2 regions of the Enterococcus sp. DIV0800 genome follow, and region 1 is predicted to be linked to the other one. Evidence: riboswitches for the same ligand, from Rfam matches in the RefSeq annotation. Region 1 holds a riboswitch; the other holds the start of a gene.
What was found. Region 1 has a riboswitch for magnesium ahead of IGI54_RS13215 (FtsW/RodA/SpoVE family cell cycle protein). Riboswitches for the same ligand answer to the same signal wherever they lie in the genome.

Region 1 (5,582 bases):
ATTATTCGGCAATAGCTCAGCTGAAGTCGGGCAGATGATCCAAAAAGAGGTCATTGAGAACCTGGGGATTTATACTTCTTTGGGAATGGGGGACAATCCCTTGCAGGCCAAAATCGCGATGGATATTGAAGCCAAGCATGAAAAAAATCGTTTTGCCCAATGGCATTATCAAGACGTACCGGAAAAAATTTGGCCAATCAAGCTTAGTGATTTTTGTGGGATCGGTCGTCGAATGGAGCGGCGTTATCAATTGATGGGAATGCAAACGATGGGGGATTTGGCCCATAATGATCCTTTTGTGTTGAAAAATCATTTTGGTGTGATGGGGATGCAGCATTACATGCATGCTTGGGGCATTGATCGCTCGATTCTAGCGGAGAAAGAGTTATATCCAAGCAAGGAAAAATCTATCGGCAATTCCCAAGTCTTGCCGAAAAATTACGCGCGTAAAGGGGGAATCTTAACAGTGGTTGCGGAGATCTGCGAACAAGTGGCGCAACGACTAAGAAAATCGGGCGTTTTAGGTGGTACATTGCACTTAGGGATCGGCTATGCTTTTCGCGGCGAGGGAAAGGGCGGTTTTCATCATCAGTTAAAGATACCGCCCACCAATCAAGGACGAGCATTGACCCGTACCGCAAGTTTACTATTTGAAAAATATTGGGATCAATCAGAGGTCCGTAATATTTCCATCACCGTTTCGTCACTGAAGTCAGCCGGCAGTTTACAGTTGAATCTGTTTGAAGATCCGCGGCAGACGATCAAAGAAGATCAAATCGATGACGTGATCGCCCAAATTCGGAATCGCTACAAGTTTACTTCGATTGTCAGGGCCCATTCCTTGAGTGAAGGGGCAACAGCGATTAAACGAGCCGGTCTTGTTGGTGGACACGCGGGTGGGATGGAAGGAATGGATTGAGATGTCTTATGACGATGAAAGCGCGAAACAACTTTTTATGGAGGCAAAACGTGTGTATCAAGATCGCGGAATGATGAAGTGGATTGGTTTTTATTTGTCCGATCATACAGCGGTGTTAAATAAGGAATCAAAGCAGCGAAAACAGCTTTATTTTGATAAAGGTCAAATGAGTATGGAAGCCATTGGTGAGCTTTTGCAAGCAGCCTATCTGCAAAATAAACGTGTCGCGATCCAGCTAGAAGCGTTAGACAGTGAAGGCCAATTTTTCCCTGATCTGGTAGGAAAGATTAGCGGGCAGAAAGAGCAGCAGATTTTTTTAAATGAAGAAGAGCGTGGAGTCCTGCGCTTTGAGTTAGAACAAATCCATCATGCGGAACTATTAGGTCCTAAAAAAATTCTCACACCAAAAGATTAAAATAAATAAAGCCTTGGCAGACCTGCCAAGGCTTTAAAAATTAGAAGAGCTGAATCTTATTTAACGGCCAAAATCGTAACACGACTTTTCCTTGAACTAAGGATTTATCGACAAAGCCGAAGATGCGGCTGTCTTTAGAAATCAAGCGATTATCCCCTAAAACAAAATAACTATTTTTAGGAACCGTCACGGAAAAATTATTCGTAAAGCTGTCCGCATTGGCTGCTTGCTCTTGGAAAGCTGAATTATAAGAATAGGTATCGAATAGTTTATCTTCTTTAAATTTCTTTTGATAATCCGTTAGATAGGATTCTTTGTATTCTTTTCCATTAATCGTTAAAACATTATCTTGCATTTCAATCTTGTCACCGGGTAACCCAATCACACGCTTGACGACGTAAAGATTGGTATTATCAGGTTCTTTGGTAGTAATGATGTCTTGTCTATCGATACTGGATACTTTCGATGAGATCAAGCGCTGCCCGTCATGCAATGTCGGGTCCATTGAGTGTCCTTCGACTTTAACTGGCGAGAAAACAAACGCCCGCGCCAAAAAAATCAAGAGAACAATAATAATGACTGGAAGCCATTCTTTTAATTTGCTGTTCATAGTTCACCTCACAATGTTACAGTTTATCATGCTTCTAAATAAAAAGCTCTTTTTAGCTTCTCCTTTAATAAAAATTAGTTATATTATAGGGGGCTGGAGAATTTTTTTCAATTATGGGACACTAGAGACAATCAAATATCAGAGGAGCAATGAAATGAAAAAGAATTATCCAGCAGCACCTATCTTGCCGCAACGATTTGCGTCGGATTTTTATTTAGAGGATGAAGCAAGCTTTGAAGCCGTTCATGGACTTGAAATGGATTTCAGCTATTTGACTTGCGAAAATCTAGTCATCCGCCATTCAATTCTAGAAAAGGTTACGATGCAACGGACGAAACTAATTCGTTTTGAAGCGGGAAACGTCGTCTTTAAGAATTGTGATTTTTCCAATTTAGAATGGATTGGTGGCAGCTTTCATCAAGTGGTATTTGAAAATTGTAAATTAACGGGTTGCAATTTTGCCGAGAGCTATCTTAGAGATTGTCATTTTAAAGACTCATTAATCAATTTTGGTTCCTTTAGTGCAACGAATTTGAAGAATGTCTGGTTTGAGAACTGTCAACTGTCTGATGGCGAGTTTTTTGAAGTGACGTGGAAACATTTATTTTTAGAAAAAAATAATTTGGAAAATAGTAATTGGCAGCGAACCAAATTAGCTGGTCTGGACTTTACCAGCAATTCTTTCAGTAAAATCGCTTGTTCAATGGAACAGTTGAAGGGCTTAAAAGTCGATTCCTATCAAGCGCTGGTGATTGCGGCAGGGTTAGGCTTGGAGATCGTGGAGGGCTAAATGGAAACAACAAAAGATATGATTGAAGGAATCCCAATTCTTCGGTGGGGTGAGACGAGTGACAAAATAGTTTTAGCTTTTCATGGCGATCAATCTCATAAAGAAGACACGGTCATTCAATTGTTGGCTGAAGCCGCTGTCCCCAAAGGCTATCAAGTGTGGAGCTTTGATCTGCCGGAACATGGTGAGCGCAAAGGCCAACCCTACGCCTTGAATCCGTCAAATGTAGTAGCGGATGTCGAAAAAATCCTTTTTAAACACCAGCAAGCGCAGCAGATCACTTTATTCGGCTGTAGCATCGGAGCTTATTTTGCGATGCTGGCAGGACAAGCCAAGAATATCCAGCAAAGTCTTTTTTTATCGCCCATCGTGGATATGCGGGAATTAATCGAAAATATATTGGATTGGTCACAACTGACGCCGGCCGATTTACGACGTGAAAAACGAATAAAAACACCTTTTAATACCTTGGCGTGGGAGTATTATTGCTATGTTGTAGAGCATCCAATTCAATGGACTGTTTCAACAAAAATTTTATATGGCGGTAAGGATCAGTTGACGAGCCGAAAGACCATTGAAAAATTTGCTCGTCCGTCAATGATCGATTTGACGATCTTTGAAACTGGTGAGCATTTCTTTCACACGCCTACACAGCTGTCTTTCTATCAGCAGTGGTTAACATCTAATCTATAAAAAAACTCTCAGCTTAATCGGCTGAGAGTTTTTTTAGTGCGTGGCTGGTTTAACTAGCTTTATGGTTGAAAAAAGGATTGTCCAGTAAATTTTTGGTAAAAGATTTCATAAGTAAATTTAAAGATAATCGGATTTTATATATAAATTTTTGCTATTTTATGACAAAAAAAGTAGGATGATTGTGAAAGTAAATATAAGTAAACTTGTTAGGTGAGGCTCCTAAACAAACATAGGCTATTGCGCAGAAACGTCGAAAGACGCCAATGTGTAAAACAGGAATTGTCGGATTAAGGCTTTTCATAAAATAGCTAAGAGTAATTCTTTACGTTGTTTAGTGCTAAAACTCAGACGATGAGATTGATTGTGTGAGCCACCAAACTTGTTAGTTTTTTCGCTAACGTTTGGTGTCTTTTTGTTTTCTTGCTTTGAACTCTCTCGCCGCAACAATTACTTGATGAGAGGGAGAGATGAATATGATAAAAAAAAGAAAGATCGATTGGCTGTTGTTACTACCTTATTTGGGGGTAAGCCTAATCGGTCTTTTAATGGTCTTCAGCGCGAGTTCTTATCGATTGACAACGGAAGGAAAAAATCCGCTATCGTTGTTTAGCAAGCAAGCGATTTTTATCCTGTTAAGTTGGTTATTAATTGGAATTATTTATCATGTAAAAAGCAACGTCTTACTAAAAAGTATAGTGGCAAAAGGCTTGTTGGCAATCGGCTTAGTCAGTTTATTGTTAGTCAAAATAAACGGGGTCACAATCAATGGCGCACAAAGATGGGTTTCCTTATTTGGTATTCAATTTCAGCCATCAGAGGTAACAAACGTCGCATTGATCTTGTATTTAGCCTACTTTTTCCGAAAAAAACGGGCCAGACACCAATTGTGGAGACCTGGTGTGTTGGTTTTACTTAGTGGTCTATTAATTTTACTGCAGCCGAAAGTGACGGGAGCAATTATTATTTGGGGGATTGCCTTCGTGCTCATTACTACTGCAGAAATTCCATACCAGCTTTCGCTTTTACTTTTTTTAGGATTGATTGTCGGTATCGTGCTAGTTGCTGGAATGATTCTTTTTTTGGGTAGTCACGAGTTGCTGCCACAATTATTTGCCCACACGTATGAACGCATTCGTCTGGTCAGAGATCCCTTCTTAGATTCTTACGGGCAAGGATTTCAAATGAGTAATTCTTATTACGCTCTTTATAATGGCGGATTTCTCGGTCGGGGGTTAGGAAACAGCATTACAAAAAAAGGGTACTTACCCGTTGCTGAGACCGACTTCATTTATTCAATCATGGTGGAGGAATTAGGGGTAATTGTCGCATTGATTGTATTGGCATTGATTTTTTTGATCGCGCTACGTTTATTCGTGCTAGCGGCAAAGGAACGGTGTCAGCATGTAAGTTTGATCTATTTTGGGGTAGGAACATTAATACTACTCCAAACAAGTATCAATGTTGCCAGTATTTTGGGACTGATTCCCATGACCGGAGTTCCTTTGCCGTTCATCAGCTATGGTGGTACCAGCTATTTAATCCTTTCAGTAGCGCTTGGGATTTGTTTAAAATTTGCTTCGGAGGTTCGATCCAATGAGGAGACGTTTGAGCAACGAATTTAATTATTCACTTTTTTTACCGATTTTTTTGTTTTATTTAATCAGCATCGCTGTTCAATTTTTGGCGGCTGAACTTGACGACGTGAATGTCAAAGGAGTTGTGGTGAAACAGATCATTTTTTGTTTACTGTCGCTGTTAGTAATGGTAGCCGTCAGTAAAATTAAAACCGCTAGCTTATTACGGTATGCTCCGCTTTTTTATGTCTTGTCGCTCGGCGTGATGGCACTGTTATATTGGTTTTATGATCCGGCGATGTATCATCTGACGAATACGAAGCGCTGGTTGAGGCTCGGCCGTTTTTCTTTTCAACCATCCGAGTTGATGAAATTAAGTTTTACTCTTTTGATGGTTCGGCTCACACTGACTGAGGAAAGAGGCGAACAGCAGCGGACGATAAAGAGCGATCTTCATTATTTGAAAAAAATTCTGTTGTTTAGTTTGCCAACCTTTCTATTGATGTTTATGCAACGGGATTTTGGGACAAGTTTAGTATTTATCGCTATTTTAGGAGCGCTATTTATTATTTCCGGCGTGC
Region 2 (5,582 bases), on a different replicon from region 1:
AAAAAGAATTACAAACGATTCTATCTGGACTCCCAAATTCTCAGTATTTGAAAATTTTACTAGCGCAAATCATGCGGCATTATGATCCTAAAATCACTTATATTTTTCAAAAAAAATCTGGTTGGCAGCTGATGATCGAACAATATGACGGTCTGCTTTGCCGCATTATCATTCATAAAGAATATTTTTCTGTTATTACTCCATTTCCAGATTTTGGGATCAATTATTTGACGCCGATGGTGAAAGTGATGTCCTCGGAATTCAGAGAGAAGTTTGAAGAGGTTTCGAAAAAGACCAAACAGATCGAAATGAAAGTGACCAATGAAGAAGAGATGGAAGATGTTATCTTTTTAATTAGTCTTCAAGCGAAAAAATTAAGGAAATACGAAAGTTAAAAAGTTAATGTTCGTGTTTTTTGAATTATTTTAAAAATAATCTTGCTTTTTAGTTGAAAATGTTGTAAATTACATAGGGCGATAGAGCCCTATGTTTTTTTATCTCAAACACTGGAGGCCAGTATGAAAGTATTTGATTATGAAGATATTCAGTTAATCCCGAATAAATGTGTGGTAAACAGCCGCTCAGAATGTGATACAACGGTCCAATTAGGAAAATTTAGTTTTAAGATGCCCGTTGTCCCAGCCAATATGCAAACAATCGTTGATGAAAACATCGCGGAGTTTTTAGCTGAAAATGGTTACTTCTATATTATGCATCGTTTTTACGAGGAAGAGCGCATTCCTTTCATCAAAAAAATGCAAACTCGCGGCTTATTCACATCAATCAGTGTAGGTGTGAAGGGTTATGAATATGATTTTGTTAAACAGTTAGCAGAAGAAAAATTGAACCCTGATTTTATTACGATCGATATTGCTCACGGACACTCAGATCCGGTCATCAATATGATCAAGCACATAAAGAAATATTTACCAGAAACATTTGTAATCGCTGGTAATGTTGGTACTCCTGAAGCAGTTCGGGAATTAGAAAACGCTGGTGCCGATGCAACGAAAGTTGGGATTGGACCGGGTAAAGTGTGCATCACGAAGATTAAAACCGGTTTTGGAACTGGCGGCTGGCAACTAGCAGCATTAAGCTGGTGTGCAAAAGCGGCTCGTAAACCGATTATTGCGGACGGTGGAATTCGCACTCATGGTGATATCGCGAAATCAGTTCGTTTCGGCGCAACGATGGTGATGATCGGTTCATTATTTGCTGGACATGAAGAATCACCTGGTGAGACCAAAGTGGAAGATGGAGTGGTTTACAAGGAATATTTCGGAAGTGCTTCAGAATTCCAAAAAGGCGAAAAGAAAAATGTTGAAGGAAAGAAAATTTGGATTCCTTATAAAGGTTCTTTAGAAGACACTTTAGTAGAAATGCAGCAAGATTTACAATCAGCCATTTCTTACGCTGGCGGAAAAGACCTTGAAGCTATTCAAAAAGTTGATTATGTCGTTGTGAAAAATTCAATTTTTAATGGTGATACCATCTAAATATGACCTGTTTAAGAATCTAAGACCTTTAAGGTTTTAGATTCTTTTTTTGCCAGCGACCTTTTTTGAAAGAAATCAAATGAGTAGATTGACAGTTGTGAATGATTGGGTTAGCGTTAAATCATCCAATAGTAAATGAGGGTTTGAAGATGTGGCAATTAACGAAAAAAAATAAATTACCGCTTTACCAGCAGATCATGGAGCAAATCATTGATTATATTCAAAACGGGACACTGTTGCCAGGGGATAAATTGCCGCCTGAAAGAAAACTGGCGGAACTTTATCAAATCAACCGTTCTACAGTGGTGCACGCGTTGGATGAATTGGTTAGTTTAGGGTGGGTGATTCGACGGCAAGGTAGCGGTACTTTGGTGAATGAAGGAAATTGGGGGCGTAGCACGACACCACGGGTGGATTGGCGGCGTTTGTTTACGCAAGAGGCTTATCCAACTGAGCCCTATGTAGAAGAAGTTCATCGATTATTAAAGGATTCAGCGGCCTTGGATCTTTATTCAGGCGAATTGCCATTGAATTTGATACCTGATTTTCGTTTTCCTTCTTATACCTGGGAAGATTTATTATTAGAAGAACGAAAGCAAAGCCCGTTAGGCTATGGGCCGTTACAGCAAGTTATTTGTCAGCGGATAAAAATGGAACAGAAGATTGATGTTTCTGCCGATCAAGTGTTGATTACTTCAGGTGCGCAACAAGCGATGTTTCTTTTGTTGCAAGTGATGTTGCAAAATGGGGATAGTGTTGCGATTGAAGATCCTTCCTTCCTATATTTATTACCGATTTTTGCCAGCGCTGGTGTGCGTCTTTATGGAGTTGAAATGGATCAGGAAGGGATGCGAATCGACAAATTGGAGCAGTTGATCTTGACTAAAAAAATCAAAATGATCATCGTCAATCCCACTTTCCAAAATCCCACCGGGTCAACCATGTCCGCCAAAAGAAGACAAGAATTGATTATTTTAAGCCAAAAATACCAGCTACCAATCATTGAAGATGAGGTCTTCAGTGAATTGAACTTCGGACCAATTCCTCCGTCCTTGAAGGAAATGGCTCCTCATCAAGTGATTCATCTCGGCTCGTTGTCGAAAATTTTTGGTTCCTCCATTAAAATCGGCTGGATCGTGGCAGATAAGGACTTGATTCAGCGTTTATCTGAGGCGAAGCAGATGATGGATTTTTCAATCAGTGTCTTTCCTCAAGTCATCGCTCATACTGCGCTGAATGATTCTAAGTTTCAAGCGAATCAAGAAATATTAGTAGCAGAATTAAAGGAACGAGGGGCAGCCTTTACCGCAGATGCTCAGCAGATTACGGAAGATTGGTCAATCTCGACTATTGATGGAGGCTTGTATGTTTATTTAACATGGCGGCACCAAAAGCTCAGCCGCAAAGACTGGAGCATCTTTTTACGAGAAAAACTTTTAGTCGCACCCTCATTCCTGTTTAGTAATGATACAATGGCTATGCGGGTTAATTACACACGCTTGACGAAGCAGGATCGACAACAATTTTTTAAAAGACTGCAAGTGATTTCAAAGCAATTAAGGAGGAACTAAATGAAGGCATTAGACGTGTTAAACAATCATCGGACGTATCGTAATTTTGATGAAGAGTATCAATTGTCAGACGAAGAATTGCAGCAGATTTTACAGGCTAGCTGCCAAGCCCCAAGCTGGATGAATGGTCAAATGTACAGCATCATTGTGGTGAAGGATAAAAAGATCCGGAAGCAATTGGTTGAACTGAATCCAGGTAATCCCCATATGTTGAAAAGCTCAGTCTTTTTAGTTTTTGTTGCTGATTTGAAACGGACAAAAAAAGTCGCAGAACATTATCAAGTGGATTATCCGATTAATCAAGGCATTGATCCATTGATTACTGCCATTACGGATACGGCTCTAGCGTTGGAAAATGCGGTAGTTGCAACCGAAGCTCTGGGATTAGGCAGTGTCATTGTCGGATCAATTCGTAAGGATATCGCTGAGGTAAGTAAATTATTGAATTTGCCGGATTATGTTTTTCCTGTTGCGGGTTTAAGTATCGGAAAACCCATCGTCGAGATGCGGGTCAAGCCTCGATTGCCAAAAGAAGCGGTTATTCATTATGATACCTATCAAGATTATGACTATCAATTGATTGAAGATTATGACGAAACGATGGAGATCTTTGCTGAAGCACGTGAAACTAAGCTTTGGAGCAAGAAATTTGCTGATTATTTTGGTCGAACTCCCAATCAGAAAATTGATGAGTTTCTGAAAATAAACAAATTTTTTCATGATTAAGTTTGACACAAAGAAATAACTGATTTATAGTGGAAATGAAATTAAAATAATTGTTAGGTGAGGCTCCTATACGGACACAGGCTACTGCCCAAAAATGTCGAGAGACGCCAATGGGTAGAACAGGAATCATCGTGAAGGTGATTCATAACGTAGCTGACAGATTCTGTCTACGCCCTATAGTGCTAAAGCTCGACGATGAACATGAATGAACTTTTCGCGCGTGCTCATTTTCGAGTGCGCGCTTTTTTTGTGAGTTCCACTTCGCGCTTTAAGCAGAATTTTCTACGTGTTAAGAATCTGCGAACTTGGAGCAAAAATTTTATAAGGCGGAAAAAAATTCACCGAAATAAATGAAAGGATGTGAGGAAGATGGAATATGATCATGAGGATAGTCGACCGAAATATAATTACCGTAGGACGACAGTATTCGTCCTGAAATTTAGGAGGAACCATTATGATGAACAAAAAAAACCTTCTTGCTCGCAAGAACAACAAAGACCAAGAATTAAAAAAATTGGCGATTCTTTCTGATCGTGATCTTTTCTTAAACTTGCGTACTTCATTGCAAGGATTATCTGAAGAGGATGCTCAAAGCCGGTTAGAAGAATATGGCCCTAATGAAGTCTCGGCTCAAAAACCGACTCCAGCTATTTTATTATTTTTACAAGCCTTTAATGATCCTTTTGTGTATGTTTTGGCCTTATTAGCGATCGTTTCATTGCTGACTAGTGATTTTGAAGCAGCGATAGTTATGACGATCATGATTCTTGCCAGTGTACTGATTACATTTATTCAAGAATATCGTTCACAAAAGGCCAGCATCGAATTGAAAGAAATGATTGAAAATACAGCGGCAATCACCCGGAATGGTGAAACGAAAGAAATTCCAATGGATGAAGTTGTACCGGGAGATATTTTGACATTAGCAACTGGGGATATGATTCCGGCGGACGCGGTCTTAATTTGGACTAAGGACTTATTCGTGAATCAGTCTTCATTAACCGGCGAATCTATGCCAGTGGAAAAATTTGTTCCCAAAGAAGCGGCGATCACTGAAGAAATGACCGCGTTAGATTTGACGAATCTTGTTTTTATGGGGACCGATGTGTTAAGTGGTCAGGGAAAAGCAATTATTTTAAAAACGGGACAACAAACGTTCTTTGGCGATATTGCCAAAAATGCGACTTCTAAGCGGGGCAAGACTTCCTTTGATATCGGTTTGAACCGTGTGAGTAAATTATTACTACGGATGGTTATGGTGCTCTTTCCATTAGTTTTCTTGATTAATGGTTTAACTAAGGGAGACTGGAGCAGCGCCTTCTTCTTTGCTATTGCGGTTGCTGTTGGTTTGACACCAGAAATGCTGCCAATGATCGTCAGCTCCAACTTAGCAAAAGGAGCATTGACCTTGTCTAAACATAAAGTAATCGTAAAAGAACTGGCTTCGATCCAAAACTTAGGCAGCATGGATGTTTTATGTACCGATAAAACTGGGACAATCACCGAAGATCGAGTTGTCTTAGTACAGCACCTAGATCCGCTAGGTAATGAGAATGAACAAGTGTTAGATTATGCTTTTATGAATTCGACGTATCAAACAGGCTGGAAAAATTTAATGGATATTGCAGTGATCAATTATTTTGAAGAGCAAGATCGGCAACTGCCTTTCCAAAGTATTCAAAAAATCGATGAAATTCCTTTTGATTTTTCTCGCCGTCGGTTGACCGTAGTAATGAAAACCGATCAACATCAATTGATGATTACTAAAGGAGCCGTTGAAGAAATGGCG

Region 2: linked by a shared signal. The riboswitch ahead of mgtA (magnesium-translocating P-type ATPase) and the one ahead of IGI54_RS13215 (FtsW/RodA/SpoVE family cell cycle protein) in region 1 are both predicted to bind magnesium.

What each region holds. Positions count from the first base shown of each region.
Region 1 is NZ_CP187899.1:273,737-279,318, reverse strand. It holds gene IGI54_RS13240 (Y-family DNA polymerase) at 1-919, shown strand, start outside; gene IGI54_RS13235 (hypothetical protein) at 897-1,334, shown strand; gene lepB (signal peptidase I) at 1,375-1,944, opposite strand; gene IGI54_RS13225 (pentapeptide repeat-containing protein) at 2,099-2,734, shown strand; gene IGI54_RS13220 (alpha/beta hydrolase) at 2,735-3,427, shown strand; M-box (ykoK) riboswitch at 3,623-3,790, shown strand; gene IGI54_RS13215 (FtsW/RodA/SpoVE family cell cycle protein) at 3,901-5,049, shown strand; gene IGI54_RS13210 (FtsW/RodA/SpoVE family cell cycle protein) at 5,021-5,582, shown strand, end outside.
Region 2 is NZ_CP187898.1:1,317,612-1,323,193, reverse strand. It holds gene IGI54_RS06420 (DUF3788 family protein) at 1-395, shown strand, start outside; gene guaC (GMP reductase) at 519-1,496, shown strand; gene IGI54_RS06410 (PLP-dependent aminotransferase family protein) at 1,646-3,067, shown strand; gene IGI54_RS06405 (nitroreductase family protein) at 3,068-3,793, shown strand; M-box (ykoK) riboswitch at 3,836-4,000, shown strand; gene mgtA (magnesium-translocating P-type ATPase) at 4,251-5,582, shown strand, end outside.